One region of the Ruegeria sp. CK3 genome, then DNA from elsewhere that is predicted to be linked to it. Evidence: riboswitches for the same ligand, from Rfam matches in the RefSeq annotation. Region 1 holds a riboswitch; each other region holds the start of a gene.
What was found. Region 1 has a riboswitch for cobalamin ahead of ACR0C3_RS11705 (aromatic ring-hydroxylating oxygenase subunit alpha). Riboswitches for the same ligand answer to the same signal wherever they lie in the genome.
Positions count from the first base shown of each region.

Region 2: another riboswitch for cobalamin. It lies ahead of ACR0C3_RS05770 (DUF1636 family protein); the one in region 1 lies ahead of ACR0C3_RS11705 (aromatic ring-hydroxylating oxygenase subunit alpha).
Region 3: another riboswitch for cobalamin. It lies ahead of nrdH (glutaredoxin-like protein NrdH); the one in region 1 lies ahead of ACR0C3_RS11705 (aromatic ring-hydroxylating oxygenase subunit alpha).

Region 1 covers NZ_JBQFPV010000007.1:141,197-147,046, reverse strand. The annotation lists gene ACR0C3_RS11710 (FAD-binding oxidoreductase) at 1-805, opposite strand, end outside; gene ACR0C3_RS11705 (aromatic ring-hydroxylating oxygenase subunit alpha) at 811-2,082, opposite strand; cobalamin riboswitch at 2,147-2,350, opposite strand; gene ACR0C3_RS11700 (GNAT family N-acetyltransferase) at 2,469-2,990, opposite strand; gene ACR0C3_RS11695 (type I glutamate--ammonia ligase) at 3,104-4,414, opposite strand; gene ACR0C3_RS11690 (MurR/RpiR family transcriptional regulator) at 4,414-5,292, opposite strand; gene ACR0C3_RS11685 (N-formylglutamate amidohydrolase) at 5,361-5,850, shown strand, end outside.
Region 2 covers NZ_JBQFPV010000003.1:333,279-339,128, forward strand. The annotation lists gene ACR0C3_RS05760 (ABC transporter substrate-binding protein) at 1-807, opposite strand, end outside; gene ACR0C3_RS05765 (ABC transporter ATP-binding protein) at 820-1,596, opposite strand; gene ACR0C3_RS05770 (DUF1636 family protein) at 1,593-1,988, opposite strand; cobalamin riboswitch at 2,047-2,250, opposite strand; gene ACR0C3_RS05775 (hypothetical protein) at 2,286-2,774, opposite strand; gene ACR0C3_RS05780 (hypothetical protein) at 2,771-2,962, opposite strand; gene ACR0C3_RS05785 (D-lyxose/D-mannose family sugar isomerase) at 3,113-3,778, opposite strand; gene ACR0C3_RS05790 (carbohydrate kinase family protein) at 3,797-4,723, opposite strand; gene ACR0C3_RS05795 (glucokinase) at 4,752-5,711, opposite strand; partial or broken gene ACR0C3_RS05800 (GH1 family beta-glucosidase) at 5,778-5,850, opposite strand, start outside.
Region 3 covers NZ_JBQFPV010000007.1:304,546-310,395, forward strand. The annotation lists gene nrdF (class 1b ribonucleoside-diphosphate reductase subunit beta) at 1-722, opposite strand, end outside; gene nrdE (class 1b ribonucleoside-diphosphate reductase subunit alpha) at 735-2,858, opposite strand; gene nrdI (class Ib ribonucleoside-diphosphate reductase assembly flavoprotein NrdI) at 2,840-3,253, opposite strand; gene nrdH (glutaredoxin-like protein NrdH) at 3,269-3,490, opposite strand; cobalamin riboswitch at 3,576-3,767, opposite strand; gene ACR0C3_RS12545 (DEAD/DEAH box helicase) at 3,856-5,733, opposite strand.

The DNA.
Region 1 (5,850 bases):
GTATGACATCATCCAGATCAGGCTGATCTGCTTCGGTCTCAACCGGGGCTCCAAAGCTTTCCTGATGATAGTTCTCCATGTCAAAGCCCAGACCCGACAGAGCGTCCCGGACTGCTTGCATGAACGGCTCAGGACCGCAGCAATAGACCTCACGGTCCAGATAGTCTGGGGCCATCAGGCCCAGCATCAGCTGGTTGAACTGACCCTGGTAGCCGGTCCAGGGGCTGTAGCGATCCGCTTCCTCTACAACGAACTTCAGATCCAGACCCGGCGTCCGGCTTGCCATCTGTTCCAACCGTTGGCGGAAGATGATCTCGGACGGACGTTTGGCGCAGTTTATAAAGACGACATCCAGATCGCGACCTTCGTCCCACATGCAGGTCGTCATCGACATCATCGGAGTGACGCCCGACCCCGCCGAGATGAACAGATACTTGGGCGCTGTGCTTTCAGCATTGGTGAACAGACCGGCTGGGCCAATCGCCCGCATCCGCATACCCGGCTGCAGATTGTCCAGCATCCAGCGCGTGCCGATGCTGTCCGGTTGCGCCTTGGCCGTGATCGTAATGGACCGTGGACGCGATGGGGATGACGAGATCGTATAGGTCCGATGCACAACGCCTCTCGGCTGCCCCGGCGCCGGGATCTCGAGCGTCAGGAATTGACCGGGATGGTAGGCAAACAAGGCCCCGGAAGGAGCGCGGAAAGTAAAGCTGGCAGTGTTTGGCGTCTCGGGCACGACCGAGACGCATTCCAGCGTCTCACTATCTTGCCAGATCGAGGCAACAGCGTTCAGATCTTTCATCTCCGTCACTCCGCCGCCATCGTGTCAGGTGCAAGGTGGCGCGCCAGGGCACTGCAATACCAATCGGTGAATTGCAGAACACCGGATTCCTGGATCCCCGAATACGGTCCCGGCACATAGGCGGGGCTGTTGATGCCCATCTGGTTGTCTTCCACCACGCGGCGATCTTCGTCATTGGTGGCCATCCAGACCTCGGTCAGGCGCTTGACATCATAGTCGACCCCTTCGACCGCATCCTTGTTGACCAGCCACTTCGTGGTGACTTCGGTCTCGGTCGGGCTGACCGGCGTGATCCGGAAAACAATCGAATGATCGGCCAGGAAGTGGTTCCACGTGCTGGGATAGTGGAACTTCAGCAACGTCCCCGCATCCGCAAAGGGCGAACGGCCAAGAAAGCGACGCACCGCGGATTTACCGTCCAGAGTGTAGCTTTCCGCCCCTTCCTTCAGCGGCATGCGCGCCAGGCGGTATTGCCCGTCATCATGCAGATAGAACTGCGACGGCATTCCCGCAGCCTCGCAACGGTCGAAGTGAGTTTGCATGAAGGCCGGGGTTTCACCCCCTTCGATACCGGTTACCGAGGGATCATCAGGGAAGGTCCGGCACAGCGAAGGGTGATTGCCACCGCAGTGATAGCACTCACGGTTGTTTTCCCAAACCAACTTCCAGTTACCCTTTTCGATGATCGTGCTTTCAAAGGCGACCTTGGCGTTGCTTAGATCATGCGGCTCCAGATAGGGCCGTGCTCTATTGGCGAAAGTGTCGAAATCGGGCGCTTCATCCGCAAGACAGATATAGACCAGCCCGGCCAGTTCACGGCAGTGAACGGTTTTCAGCCCGTGTTGTTTGGGGTCGAAATCAGGCCCCATATCACGCGCCCACAGCAATGAGCCGTCAAGCTCATAGGTCCACTGGTGATAGGGGCAGACCAGTTTGGGCGAGTTCCCCTTGGCCGCTTTGCAGATGATTGACCCGCGATGGCGGCAGGTATTGTGGAAGGCCCGGATCTGGTTGTCCGCGCCGCGCACAATGATCACGCGGTATGCGCCTACAGTGTAGGTCACATAGTCGCCTGTTTTCACCAGTTCACATGCCGGAATGGCAAATAGCCAGTTGCGGTAGTGGATGGCCTCAAGATCCGCCTGAAAGACATCTGGATCGGTATAGAACGCCTGCTCAAGGGCATAGGCCGGGTTTCGACGCGCCAACAGGCTTTGAACGTTGCTCACTTCTGGCTCTCCTGCCGCGCCCTGCGGCTCAGCTTGGGCAGATGACATAAGAGGCCAGTCCGGAGCCGTGCGAGGATCACGTCCGAAACTTGTGCCCCCACCGCCACCCGCAGTTTGACATATATGCAAGGCTGGTTTCCGGACTTGAAAGGGGCTTACGCCCGGTTTCGACACCTTCCCGGGATCCTCCTCCCAGTGGTCACCTGTCGAACCTGACCTTTCTTACCGTTGCGGGGGCAGCGCCGGAATTGCACCGGCTTCCCAATTCTCTGCCGCCTGAGAATCAGACAGCAGCACCTCACATGCGCAACCTACTCGGGGAAGGATTCGCGGCTGAAAGCCTTGCGACATTTCCAGAAACAAAACAGACATGGCCAGCAAAAATGGAGACCTGAAACAGGGCTGCGGTTTGAGGCAAGAACAAAAAACTAAATTCACTCGTGTTGTGATGTGTCCCAGAGATGCGCGTGCATGAAGGGCGCAATCGCAAGTGTTTTTCCCCCCAGTTTTTCAACCGATCCTGCAGTGAGCTCAAGCGTCATCCATGCCTCGGGGATCGTCAGAAGGTCAGGATATGGTATCTCTTTGTCAGTCGGGACAAACCCGAACAAGGGGTAGAAAGTCGGCACGCCCAACACGAAGACAGCGTCTGTTCCAATGGACCTCAAGTGCATGATGCCGGTCTCCATCATCTCTCTGCCAACTCCTAGGCCTTGATACTCGGGGGAGACACCGCAGGGCGCAAGAAGATAGCATTTAACGTCCGGGTGACCCTGGAAGACAAACGGGGTGAACATGACATTGCCCGCGATCTGCCCCTTGCGCCTTACGCTGATTGAAATCGTTTCCGGATGCTCAAGGAGATCTTCGGCGAGTTGAGCGATTTCTTCACCTTCCGCTTCGCCAAAAGCCAGCCTATGCACATTCAAGATAGCATCGGTTTCTGAACGGCTCATGATCCATCCCTATCCTTAGCTAAACAGCTTGCACGCGTCATACGGCGCGAGATTACCCAAACGACGCCCCAGAGGTCGCATTGGGCAAGCTTCGGCAAGACGAACCGCTCAGGTCAATATGTTTCTTCGTACAATCGGCAGCGTGCGTCTGTGTCCAGATGTTCGGTTGTCGCGATCTCGGATTGCTTGTGAGCTTGGTACACCTCGGCAAAGCCTGCGGGGAACCAGCCGGTCACAACCGGGTTGGAAACGAACCGGTCGAGCGCAACTTCCAAAGTCTGAGGCAAGCGCACCAGCCCCCTTTGGTTCAGTTCTGCGACGTCCAACAGCGAAAGATCCTCTTCGGTTGGAACGGGCGCGGGTAGCCCCTCTTCGATCCCCTGCGTCCCGGCCATGACAACCGCCGCAAGCGCCAGATGAGGCGAAGCTGCAGCATCCGCCGCACGGTATTCGATGTTGAACTGCCCGGCGATCGAGGCTGGGTCTTTTGCGGTCACCGGGCAAATCCGAAAGGAAGCCTCGCGGTCGCGAAAACCCAGATTGTTGAAAGCCGCAGACCATCGATGCGGTGTCAGGCGTTCATACGAGATCACCGAAGGCGCTGTCAGAGCCAGGATCGCATCCAGATATTTCAACACTCCGGCGGCGAAGGCACTTGTCAGGTCCGACATGCCGCAGGGCCCGTCATCGGCGTAGGTCAGCGGCGCGCCATGATCATCCACAAAGCTCATATGGATATGGACCCCATTCCCAACGCTCGCGACATCTCGAATAGGGGTATAGGTAGCCCGCTCGCCATAGGCCTGCGCAGTCGCATACGTCAGTTCGCGCACCATTATGGCTGCGTCCGCTGCGCGAACACCCAGCTCGGGGCCGATGACGACCTCATATTGGTTTGGCCCATATTCCTTCATGATCGAATCCGGCTTCAGACCGACCTGAGAAATCGCGTTGATCAAGGTCTCGCACAGATCACGCTGCAGGCCAAAACCCCGATGGCCATAGGCTTCGTTGGCCTGAGTTGGCGGATCTTTCAGCTGGAACTCATGCTCGAACGCAGCCAGCAAATTTGCTCCTGAGACCTTGTGCAGCCGCTCCAGCGCCGCCCTCAACAAACTGCGCGTGCAGAAGTCCCAAGGGTCTCCGTCCAGAGTGACGATATCGCCCATAAGAAAGTGCAGGCCGGAGTCTTCGCCGAACTCGACCTTTGCCTCGGCCGTGGCGTCCGGGATCAGAAGAAGATCGCCCAGCGCGCCAAAAGGGCTTTCGGCAATTCCGTCAAAGCAGTTGATCTGGACATTCGTAGGTGTCCACCCGACGCCGCGCTGCAACCGCTTGTTCAGTTGATCCGTCGGAAACGCCTTGCCCCGCAATTTACCGGCAAGGTCAGAGGTGGCGACGAACATCAGGGGGGTTTTGGGCATCATGGGTTGGGGTCCTGGTTGTGGGATCGCATGGCATCCCAGGCTTCGATGCGGGACTTCGTCTGGTCCCAGTTGTCTTCGGCAATACGCGTCACCAGCGCCTCTGTGACGGCAAGGGCCGCTGTGTACGTATCCCAGAGCGTGCCGCTTTCGATCGGAACTGGCAAGATTTCTGCCGCATGGCGGGATATGGGAGACAACCATTTGTCTGTCATGAGAACAACGCGAACCCCTCGATCCTGCGCGGCAGTAGCGGCCAATCGCGCCAGCGCAGGTTGGTAGCGGCGAAAATCGACCAGAAACAGGATATCCGCAGGCTTCATCCGCAGCAGGTATTCCGGCCAGACCTCGTTGTTGGCCGGAAGATGATACACGCCGCTGCGGGTTTGGCGCAGGTGAAAGGACAAATGTTGCGCGATGGTATCACTGATCCGACCGCCCAAAATATAGACATCGCTTTTTGGCTGGCTCAGTACCGAGCATATGCGCTGAAACTGCGCCTCGGTGATACCTTCTGCCGACAGCGCCATCTGGGACGAGGCGCGCGCGATGAAATCACGTAAGAACCCTCCATCAACACTGCGCCCCTCGCCGTGCAGATCAGTGGGTGAACGTTGGCCTTCTTTCAACTCGGACAACAAGGCGCGCTGGAATTCCTGATAGCCCCCCAGTCCGATCTTGGTGACAAACCGAGAGATCGACGGGGCTGAGACCTCGGCGCGCCGTGCGAGTTCCTGAATCGTGACCAGACCCGCATAGGGGTAGTCGCTGAGCAAGGCAGCGGCCAGCTTGCGCTCGCTCGCGGTCATGTTTTCGGCCTTCGCTTCAATCCTCTGCCTAACAAGCAAGCGGCACCTCCTGATCTGAATGGATCGCATGGAATAAAAATTTCAGTCAATCCATTTTTTATTGACTCTGAAAAAACTTGTTCTCTAACTTGGGCCACATGAACACATCAGCCGCGACCCAAGAACTGCTGGTCGCCGGGGATCCCGCCCCGGTGGAATGGGTGAATCGTGACAGTGATGCAAAGATCGCGCTGCTCTGCGAACACGCCGGGCGCGCGATCCCGCAAAAGCTGGGCGATCTGGGTGTCTCGGAAGAGGTGCAGGCCAGCCATCGCGGTTGGGACATTGGGGCCGAGGCCGTGGCTCGACAATTGGCTGACCGGCTACGGGCCCCTTTGATCTTGCAGCGCTATTCCCGGCTTGTGATTGATTGCAACCGCCCAATCGAAGCCCCGGATTCAATTCCGCCAAACAGCTTTGGAGAGCAGATCCCAGCCAATCTGAACTTGACCGCTGCGGATCGCACAGCGCGTCAGCGCGAGATCATGGCCCCACTGAACGGTGCCATTGAATATATGCTGGACCGTGCGCCGCGCGTGCTTGCGGTGTCGATCCACTCCTTCGCTGCACAGATCGATGGTGAGGCGC
Region 2 (5,850 bases), on a different contig from region 1:
CAGGAACTTGAAGGTATCCGCCGCGCCGTTGCCGGTTTGATAGTCCAGCAGGACAAGGAATTCGGGGTTCGAGGCGGCGACAGCCTCCCACGAGGTGCGGCCCCAGCTAGTGTCCATGTCATGGGTAACGTTGACGCCGCCAGCCGCTGCGATCATCGCGTCGGGAATGGCATATTTGCCTGCGGTAAAGGGCGCATCGGCCGGGCTGTCCAGCAGGAAGACACGGGGTTTTTCCAGATCGGCGGTTTTGGCTTCGATTGCGGCCAGTTGGTCTTTCCAGCCCGAGACCAGCGCGTTCGCCTTGTCTTCGACCTGCATGACAGTGCCCAGACGCAGTACGTCATCAAACAGCAGGTCCATGCTGGCTTCGGGGCGGTCTTTGTTCAGGTGGATGCAGCTTTCGGTCAGCACCATGGTCTTGATGCCAAAGGGCTCTAGCGTGTCTGGGGTTACATCACCTCCGGGCTTCATGCCGTAATACCAACCGGCGAAGAACATGTCGGGTTCAACCGCGACGAGGTTCTCGACCGTCGGGTATTTCGGAGCGAGTTCGGGAATGTCACCGCGTTGCGCGTCGAAATCGGGGCTGGTCTTGTACCAGCCAGTGATGCCAGTCAGACCAACGATGCTGTCCTGAAGACCCAGTGCAAAGGCCATGTCGGTCATGTTCATGTCATGAACTACGATCCGCTCGGGCTTGGTGTCGAACACCAAAGGTTCACCGCAATTGTCGACGGTGATCTCTTGCGCGGCAGCGCTGCCCGCCAGTGCGCTTAGTACCGCAGCGGACAAAAGTTTCAGTTTCATCAATCTCTCCTGTTAAGATGAAAGCTTTCGTTTTCGGATGTCCAGCGCGGGGATCACGCGTCCTTCGTGCTGGAAACACAAATAGTCAACACCAAAAGTCTCGCGCACGCGGTCTGGCGTAAGAACCTCGGCGACCGGGCCGAAGGCCGTAAGCTGTGCGTTCTTCATCAGGGCGACGTGGCTGGCGAATTCGGGGATCATGACCAGATCGTGGACGATCATCACAACCGTCACACCCAACTCGGCCACCAGAGACAGCATGTGCCCCTTGGCATCCGGGTCCAGATGGTTGGTCGGTTCGTCCAAAAACAGCAGCGAGGGGTTCTGCGCCAAAGCCCGTGCGATATGGGCGCGCTGACGCTCTCCGCCGGACAGTTTTGCCATCTGTTTACCAGCCAGATGGGACAGTTCGGTGGTGTCTAATACGCGCTGCAGGTCCGTTTTAAGAGCTTCGGCGGATTTGTCGGCCCTGATCGGGATTTGTCCAAGGGCCACATAATCGCGCAGTTGCAGCCGCCCGTCGGGTATTTCCTGCTGGCCGACAACGGCAATCCGTCTGGCCCGTTCCAGCGACGACAGTTTCCGCAGGCTTTGCCCCTGAATGCGCACATCCCCCAGCGCCAGCTTTGCGACCCCGCACAAGAGGTTGAGCAGCGTCGTCTTGCCGGCTCCGTTCGGGCCAGCAACGGCCAATATCGCGCCTTCCTCAAGCGTGAACGAGGTGTCGCGCAGCAGAACATCGCCGTTCAGGGCGTAGTATTCTAGGTTTTCAGCGACCAGAAAGCTCATGCCGTGTCCTCCGATAGCAGGCAGGGCATGCGCGACAGGGTTTTGGTATAGAGCGCCAAGGGACGGGTAGAGGCGCTGGTCCAGCCATCCTCGCTGTCGCGGAATTGATGGGCGAACTCAGCCAAAGCGCTCAGATCGGCAGGGGATTGAATATCGCCAAACAGATATTGCGCCTTGCCCTTGGCCTGCAGCCCGACCGTCATCGGGCGGTCGCACCCGGCCATACATTCGATCAGACGTGTCGAGAACCCCTCGGGCAGCTGGCCGTCCAACGCTTCTTTCGCCTCATGCGCAGGGATCGGCCCTTTGCACGTGCCGCATATCAGGACGAAATGATCAGCCACGGCACGGGTGGCCGACTTGAACAAAAGCCAAGTGAAGGCAAAAGCCATGAATTGCATCAGCACGCAGATGTGCCATCGAGCCTCCTTCCGGGACACCCCGCCCCGGGTTGGTTAATCTGTGATGGCAGGTCTCCTGACTTGCGGGTCGTTGCTCGGCCAACCTTCCCGACCTTAGGGGCCAGTGGTTCTGTGGCGTCGCTCTCCGCTTACAGTTGCGGGGGCAGTCACGGCATTGGCCTTTGGGCCGCACCGTATTCCCATTTTCATCCCTCAGGCACAGACCGTAGGGAACCATCCAGAGCAGCTAGTCTGCTCGCGCTCCTCTTGTCAAGCGCCGGAATCGCGCTAATGGACCACGCGCAGGGTTGGCCTGCGGGCGGGTTGGCCCGGTCGGACGACACTTGTTGGGAACTGGCTGGCCAAGGTCAAACCGGCCTGTATCAGGTGCGCGTCCGGGTAGCCTCCGGTCAATTCGTTCAAGGCATCGCGCGCTGCTGGAGTTTCGTCGCGGCGCATGTGATGCAGCATCCGGAGCAGGGCGTGCTCCTCACATGTCAGTTCGTGCCGTTTTTCAACACAAAGCGGGTCGTTGAAGACCAGACCCAAAGGGCGGGTGCGTAGCGTGGCCTTGATGATTTTGAAGACCAGATGTGCCAGAACCAGCTCCTGATCACGCCCCCAGCGTTCGGTTGCGACCGTGAAAGCATGTTGCCAAGCCTGCGTTTCCGGCTCGGTGAAGCTAAGGATGAAGTGCCGAATGACAGGCAGCAAACCGCGTTCGAAACCGTCAAAATCGGTGAATGGCAATGTGTGGTTGGATGCCGAGTGTTTCATGCGCGTTCCCTTTTGGGTTTGAGGGTTTTCGCAACCAATGGGTGGACGTTTAACGGAAGTGTGTTGGGATCAACCGGCGTTTCAGGGCGCGGCGATGCGGCGCGAGCTGGAAAAGTGAGATCAGCCTCGATCGCCTGCCTCAGTTTTGGTTTCAATGCGCAGCCATAGCGGCTGGCAACGGCGTCCATGGCCAACAGGTCGGCGAGGGATTTTCGCATGTCAGGTTATCTTTCGGTCGCAAAATTGGGACCGGGCGATGATTCCAACGGAATCTGACTGGGTCAGCCGTTAACTGACAAAAACAGTCAGAAAATACAAGCGCGAAAGTCTTAATGAAGTCAGTAGTCGGCAACCAACAGGAAATCCGGGGCTGTGTCTTCTTCTATTGTTGCAAAGCGGGGGATCGGGTCTTCGAATACGTTGTCCGTCCGGTCGTCATTCACGGTTGAGACTTCGCCAATCAAACAATCCGCACCTTCCGCCCAAAAGGCGTGCCAGACGCCGGGCATCAAGGTCACGCTCTGACCTGGCTTCAGGCGCAGATGCTCTCCGGGCTGTATGGTGACAGGGCAGGCATCGCTTGGAACGGTGACCGCGTTATCGCGGTCGATACCGCCATCGGGGTCCGACGCATAGATTTCCATAACTAGATCGCCGCCCCCACGGTTGATGATGTCCTCGGCTTTGACGATATGGCGATGCATCGGCGATAGCTGTTTGTCGCGAGAGATCAGCAGTTTTTCGGCATAGAGCATACCGCGCCCCCGGCTCAGATCGCTGACGTTACCGTTGCGCAGGGTGAACAGAAACAACCCAAGTTCATCAAACTTGCCTTGACCGTAGTCGGTGATATCCCAACCTAGCCCATGGGCACGAATACTGTCCGCCTGGGCGCTGCGCATCTGGTCAGGTGTCCAATCTGCGAAAGGCGGCAGAACGGCACCAAATGAACTAATGAATGCCTGGGCTTCGGTCTTGATACGGTTGATTTCGGATCGTTTCATCTTGGACTCTTCGTAGGGCTATAATTCATGCGACCAGGGCGGATTTGCTCCGGCGCGCGAGACGGTGACGGCAGCCACCTCTGCGCCCAAGGTTAAAGCGTCACGTAGCGCATCCGGGGACAGTGCTTTCAAGCCGGACTTTGTCAGCTGGCCAGCCTGTTCCAGCGAGGCCAGAACCCCTGCATTGAACGTGTCCCCCGCGCCAACCGTATCCACAACTTGCACCGGTTTGACAGGGACTGAAACCACCGTGCCGTTGGCCAGATACCCTGAGGCGCCCTCACTTCCACGGGTGACGATGACGGCAGAGGGGCCTGCTTGAAGTAGCAAAGGGACTTTCTGATCATGGCTTTCCGGGCCGGGGATGATCCAGTCCAGATCCTCATCCGAGACTTTGACGATATCGGCCTGTTCGATCATTTGGTTCAACCGCGTGCGGTAGCGGGTTTGATCCTGTATAAAACCGGGTCGGATATTGGGGTCCAACATCACAGCACAGTTCGCGCCGTGTTGCGCCAGCATCGCTGCATAGGCATCCGCGCAGGGCTCGCAGGCAAGGCTGATGCCACCAAAATAAAGCGCTGAAACCGCGGTGAGTTGACGCGGCATATCCTCGGCCCGTAGCATCCGACCCGCAGTGTTTTCATCGACAAACGTGTATGTGGCGTGACCGTCCTTCAGCTGAACGAAAGCCAGCGTGGTCGGCCTGTTCGAGGCAATCACATGTGTCGTGTCCACGTGGCTGGCCCGCAGGTCACCGGTCAATTGCTGCCCGAACATGTCCGAGGACAGACCTGTCAGCAAGCCTACGGGCGCGCCCAATCTGCCCAAAGCGATAGAGGTATTGAATATGGCTCCGCCAGAATGGGGAACGAAACCGTCCCGCCCGGACAGGGTCGGTTCGGCAATCATGTCGATCAGGGCTTCTCCGCAACATAGGATCATCCCACATCCTCTTCCAAAATGCGCTCAGTTATCGCTGAAGCGCATTTTTACAGAAGTTGTTAGCGCCAACAATGCCAAATTCGGCCTGTTCCGAGATATAAAGGTTCATCGACTGCCGCAACTCGCTGAAGCGCCCGCCTGCATTGAACGCGTTACGGAAGGTTTCGCCAAACATCCAGCGGTTTTTCTCGGCGACGCCGCCTACAAGGAACACGCCACCGGCAGGCATCACGGTGACGGCCATGTCACCGATCAAAGCACCCAGATGGCTGATGAACAAATCTGCGGTGCGAACGGCGATCCGGTCCTTACCGTCACGTGCGTCCTGCAGGATATCTCGAGCGGTGCGAACCGGAGGTTGAGCCTGGCCTGCCGCCATGCCTGCGGCCTGATACAGTATTGGCAGGCCGGTTCCGCTGAGGAACATCTCGGCCTCCAGCACAAGGCTGTTGTCGAAAAAGCATTCGGGTGCCAGTTGACGGGCTGCGTCGAAAACGTCGACCTCATCCCGCGTGCGCGGCGACAGGCCCACATGGCCGCCTTCGCCCGAAACTGTGTGGAAATGCCCCTCGGAGTAGAGCAGCGCACCGACGCCCAAACCAGTTCCAGGCCCCACGACCAATCGCGTGCCCATCGGTGGAGTGGCAGAGCCTTGCAGGACAGATACCTCAGCCTCCGTAACTTCAGCCACGGACCACGCTGCTGCGGTGAAGTCATTGATCACGTAGGTGTTGGTGGCCCCTGTCGCATTGGCCAGAGCGTCCTCGGACAGGTCCAAATTCGCGTTGGTCAGTTGGATGCGCCCGTCACGCACTGGTCCGGCTCCGGCTGCGACCACGGCTTGTGGCGCCGTGCCGATCTCAGCCCGAATATTATGCAACGCATTCAGCAGATCGGGCAGGGTCCCCGTCGGATGTTTGTGCAATGCGGTCAGCTTACCATCAGAGACAACGCCCAGTCGCGTATTCGTACCACCTATATCGGCCACCAATGTCCAATGTGGTCGCAAAGACCCGGACGGCTGGCGATAGGCCTGCCGGTCGGCGGCACCCTCGGAAAGTGCGGCCTTTACGGCAGCGAAGGAGGCTTTGGGGCTGCGGTCCAGCGTCTCAAAATCCACGTCTACC
Region 3 (5,850 bases), 160 kb from region 1:
TATTGGTTCTCGATCCCGTAAAGCTCGAACATCAGACCAAAGGCATAGTCCTTCAACTCCTGCTGTTCGGCCTCAGAGAGCTTCTCGTAGCCGCGCTGGAATTTGTAGCCGATGTAATAACCATGCACGGCTTCATCGCGGATGATCAGGCGGATCAGGTCGGCGGTGTTGGTCAGCTTGGCGCGACTGGACCAGTACATTGGCAGGTAGAAGCCGGAATAGAACAGGAAGCTCTCCAGAAACACCGACGCGATCTTACGTTTCAGCGGATCGTTGCCCGGAGCGTATGTGTTCAGGATCGCCTCGGCCTTGGCCTGCAGATGCGGGTTTTCTTCGGACCAACGGAAGGCCTCGTCGATCTCCTTGGTCGAACAGAGCGTCGAGAAGATCGAGGAATAGCTGCGCGCGTGCACCGCCTCCATAAAGGCGATGTTGGTCAGCACGGCCTCTTCATGCGGAGTGACGGCATCGGGCATCAAAGCAGGGGCACCGACCGTGTTCTGGATCGTGTCCAGCAGGGTCAGGCCGGTGAAGACGCGGATGGTCAGCTGCTTTTCGTGATCCGTCAGCGTGGCCCAGCTTTGGATGTCGTTGGACAGCGGTACCTTCTCTGGTAGCCAGAAGTTGACCGTCAGGCGGTTCCAGACCTCAAGGTCTTTGTCATCCTCCAGCCGGTTCCAGTTGATGGCGCGGGGGATCTTGGTTTGGATCATGTCTTTCATGTTAGTGGCCCCTTACAGCGAGCAGGATACGCAGCCCTGCACCTCGGTCCCTTCAAGGGCCTCCTGGCGCAGACGCACGTAATAAATGGTTTTGATGCCTTTCTTCCACGCGTAGATCTGCGCGCGGTTGATGTCGCGGGTCGTGGCTTCGGCCGGGAAGAACAGGGTCAGAGACAGGCCCTGATCCACATGCTCGGTGGCCGCGGCATATGTGTCGATCAGCGCCTCGGGGCCGATCTCATAGGCGTCGCGGTAGTATTCGAGGTTGTCATTGTTCATGAAAGCCGCCGGATAGTAGACGCGGCCGATCTTGCCCTCTTTACGGATTTCGATCTTCGAGACGATGGGATGGATCGAAGAGGTCGAATTGTTGATATAGCTGATCGAGCCGGTCGGCGGCACCGCCTGAAGGTTGCGGTTATAAAGGCCGTGTTTCATCACATCTGCCTTCAACGCTGCCCAGTCGTCGCTTGTGGGCAGGGTCATGCCATCGAACAGAGCCTTCACCCGCTCGCTTTCGGGCAGCCAGTCACGGGTGGTGTATTTGTCGAAAAAGGTGCCCGAGGCGTAGTCGGAGTTCTCGAACCCCTTGAATGATGCGTTGCGTTCCTGCGCCAGATCGCAAGAGGTGCGGATCGCGTGATACGCCACGGTTGCGAAGTACACGGATGTGAACTCGACCCCCTCAGGCGAGCCATAGTGGATATGTTCGCGGGCAAGGAACCCGTGCAGGTTCATCTGCCCCAGACCAATTGCGTGGCTTTCATCATTGCCTCGACGCACCGACGGCACCGAGTCGATTGCTGACATTTCGGACACCGCCGTCAGCGCGCGGATCGCAGCGCCGACAGTACGGCCCAGATCACCGCCATCCATCGTCTTGGCAATGTTCAGCGAGCCGAGGTTGCAAGAGATATCCGTGCCTAGATGCGCATAGCTGAGGTCATTGTTGAATTCCGACGCCTCATTGACCTGCAAAATCTCGGAGCACAGGTTTGACATGTTGATCCGGCCCGCAATGGGGTTCATCCGGTTCACCGTGTCTTCGAACATCACGTAGGGATAGCCGGATTCGAACTGGATCTCGGCAATGGTCTGGAAGAATTCACGCGCATTGACCTTGGATTTCCGGATGCGCTTGTCATCGACCATCTCGTGATATTTCTCGGTCACCGAGATTTCCGAGAACGGCACGCCATAGACCTTTTCCACGTCATGGGGCGAGAACAGATACATATCGGCGTTTTTCTTCGCCAGCTCGAAAGTGATGTCAGGGATCACCACGCCAAGGCTCAGCGTTTTGATACGGATCTTCTCATCCGCGTTTTCGCGCTTGGTGTCGAGGAAGCGCATGATGTCCGGGTGGTGCGCGTTCAGATACACCGCACCCGCACCTTGCCGCGCGCCAAGCTGATTGGCGTAGGAGAAGCTGTCCTCCAGCAGTTTCATCACCGGGATCACGCCCGAGGATTGGTTCTCAATGCCCTTAATCGGCGCGCCGTGCTCGCGGATGTTGGTCAGCAGCAGCGCCACACCTCCGCCGCGCTTAGACAGTTGCAGGGCCGAGTTGATGCCGCGCCCGATGCTCTCCATGTTGTCCTCAAGCCGCAGCAGGAAGCACGAGATCAGCTCGCCGCGTGAGGCTTTGCCCGCGTTCAGGAAGGTAGGCGTGGCGGGTTGGAAGCGACCGTCGAGGATTTCCTCCATGAAGGACAGGGCCAGCGCCTCATCGCCGCGCGCCAGCGCCAACGCGGTCATGACGACGCGGTCCTCATAGCGTTCCAGGAACCGCTGCCCGTCACGGGTTTTCAGCGTGTATGAGGTGTAATACTTAAATGCGCCTAGAAAGGTCGGGAACCGAAATTTCTTGGCATAGGCCGCATCCCAGATCTTGCGCATGAAGTTCTTGGAATACTGGTCCAGAACGGCCTCTTCGTAGTAGCCTTCGGACACCAAATACCCGAGCTTTTCATCCAGCGAGTGGAAGAACACGGTGTTCTGGTTGACGTGCTGCAGGAAATACTGCCGCGCGGCCATACGGTCGGCATCGAAGCGGATCTTACCCTCACCATCGTAGAGGTTCAGCATCGCGTTCAATGCGTGATAGTCCTGCTCGTTTACGCTGCTGTCGAGCATAGGTTTCTCCCTAGTTTTTCCAGCCCGGCGCGGACGCGGGCGATGTCGGTCTCTGTGCCGGCCAGCTCAAACGTGGAGAGCAGCGGTACGTTGCATTTCTGGGCGATGATGCGACCGGACAAAGCGTAGGTCGCACCGAAATTGCGGTTGCCTGTGCCGATCACCCCAACGATCCCGGTGCGTCTGTCCGGGTCGTTCAGAAACCGGATCACCTGTTTCGGAACCGCCCGGCGCCCTTCGCCATCGGCATAGGTGGGGCTGATCAGCACATAGGGGTGTGCGGGGTCAGGCAGCGGGTCCATCCCGCTCGGAATGCGGAAAGAAGTCAGGCCCAGCCGCGAGACAAAGCGGTGGGTGTTTCCGGATTTCGATGAGAAATAGACCAGCGCCGGGATCGGCGCGGCCATGGGTCAGGCCAGTTGGGCGATCATGTCCGGGCGGAAACCCGACCAGTGATCACTGCCCGCCACAACGACAGGGGCCTGACGATAGCCCAGCTCGGTCACATGGGTCATGGCGCTGTCATCTTGGGTCAGGTCGATGACGTCATAGGTGATGCCTTTTGCATCCAGCGCGCGGGTGGTGGCGGTGCATTGTACGCATGCGGGTTTGGAATATACGGTAATGCTCATGTCGTCCTCTGTCCTTTTAATGAATGCCGAGGACGCTGCGGGCAAAATGAACCCTGAACACGCCCCCGAACCCTCCGTTCGCGGTTCTCTTTCTTTGCTTGCGGCAGGTCTCCTGGCTCGCGGATTGACGTTCGGACTGGCCTTCCCAAAAGCACGCTTTCAGTGGCGTATTCAGCCGAACTATCCGCTTACAGTTGCGGGGGCAGCGCCGGTTTTTCACCGGTTTCCCTCTTAGCTTTCAACAGGAATCGAAAGAACCGAAGCAACACCATATTGGGGTTGGTGGTGGCGTGTTGTCAATATATGGTGCGGCGAGGAAAATAAATTTCTTCGCTTGCACAACCAGTCACGTGCGCTAAAGCGGCCTACTTTTTCCGCTTGGGCATCGCGTTGCCACCCTTCATCGCAGTCGCCCGCGCGCGGTTTTTCTTGCTGCTTGGCTTGCCTTTGGGCGGAGGCGGGCCCTTCGGACGGCGCGCATGTTTCTTGTCCTGATCGCCCGAGGGGGCCTCATCCCGTTTGGGCCGCGTTTCGGGCTTGGGTTTCTCGGCAGGTTTGCGGCGCGGTTTTGCGGGCTGTGGCTCAGCCGCGCGGGCCGGACGTTCAGCACGTTCGGGGCGCTTCTTGCCTTTGAAGTCGCGCTTGGGACCTTTGCGGCCACCACCGGCAAGGGCAGGCGGCGCGTCCAGTTGCACCAGGGTCTTGGTGCCTTCGACCGTCATCTCGGGGCCGATGGCCTTCAGGAAGCCTTCAACGCTGCTTTCGCGAATCTCGATGTAGCTTTCGGTGTCAGCAATGCGGATCGCGCCGATATCGTCTTTGGTAATCTTGCCCGCCTTGCACAACATGGGCAGCAAATAGCGAGGCGAGGCGTTTTCGTTGTGTCCCTCCGACAACGAAAACCACACGCTTGGGCCGAAGGGAACGTTCGGCTTTGGCGCGGTATCTTGTGCGTCGCTCAGCTCTTCGGGGGCGGAGTGCTTGCGCCCGTATTGACGCAGATAGGCCGCCGCCAGTTGCTGCGGTGAAAAGCGCGAGACCAGATCATCAACCAGAGCACTTTCGCCCTCGGTCACATCCACGGTCCAGTCGTCCGAGCTGAACATCCGCTGCATGTCCTGCGCCTGAACCTCATCGGCTGAGGGCGCAGACCCCCAATCGGCGGTCAGCTTGGCGAATTTCAGCAGGCGCTGCGCCTTTTTGAACGATGCAGGCGGCACGATCAGCGCGCTGACGCCCTTCCGCCCGGCGCGTCCGGTTCGACCCGAGCGGTGCAACAGCGTTTCATGGCTGTTCGGCAGTTCCGCGTGGATCACCAGATCAAGGTTCGGCAGGTCGATGCCGCGCGCGGCCACATCGGTCGCAACACAGACGCGGGCGCGTCCGTCGCGCATGGCTTGCAGCGCATTCGAACGTTCGCTTTGCGTCAGCTCTCCGGACAGGGCCACGACCGAGAAGCCACGATTCGACAGCCGCGCCGTAAGGCGGCTGACCATGGCGCGGGTGTTGCAGAAGATGATGGCGTTGGGGGCCTCATAGAAGCGCAGCACGTTGATTATTGCATTCTCGCCATCTCGCGGGGCCACATTCATTGCGCGGTATTCGATATCGGCATGTTGCGTGCGCTCGCTGACGGTGCTGACACGCTCGGCATCGCGCTGATAGCGGGCGGCGAGGGATGCGATGGCGCGAGGAACTGTAGCGGAAAACAGCAGTGTCTGACGTTCGGAGGGCGTCTGTTCCAGAATGAACTCAAGATCTTCGCGGAAGCCCAGGTCGAGCATTTCGTCGGCTTCATCCAGAACCACTGCGCGCACAGCGGTCAGGTCAATCGACTCGCGCATGATATGGTCGCGCAGGCGGCCCGGCGTTGCGACCACGATATGCGCGCCGCGCGCCAACGCCCGCCGCTCGTCTCGCATATCCATGCCGCCGACACAGGACGCGATGAACGCGCCTGCATCCGAATAGAGCCACGCCAGTTCGCGTTTGACCTGCATCGCCAATTCGCGCGTTGGTGCGATGACCAGTGCCAAAGGCGCGCCCGCCTTATCGAAGACATCCACGTCGCCCAGAACGGTCGGGGCGATGGCAAGGCCGAAGCCAATGGTTTTGCCCGATCCGGTCTGCGCCGAAACCAACATGTCACGCCCTTGCAGGTCGGGCGCGGATACGGCGGTTTGGACAGGGGTCAGCGTGTCATACCCTTTGCGATCAAGGGCGTCTTGAAGTGTTTGTTTCATGGCTCGGCTCATTGGGATGCTGCGGTCACCCTCAGAGCGTCTTATACGCGGATGATCGTCGAAGGGCTCTCCTTACCGAGTGAGGCGCCGGATGTATAGAGCGGAAAGCGGGCAGCA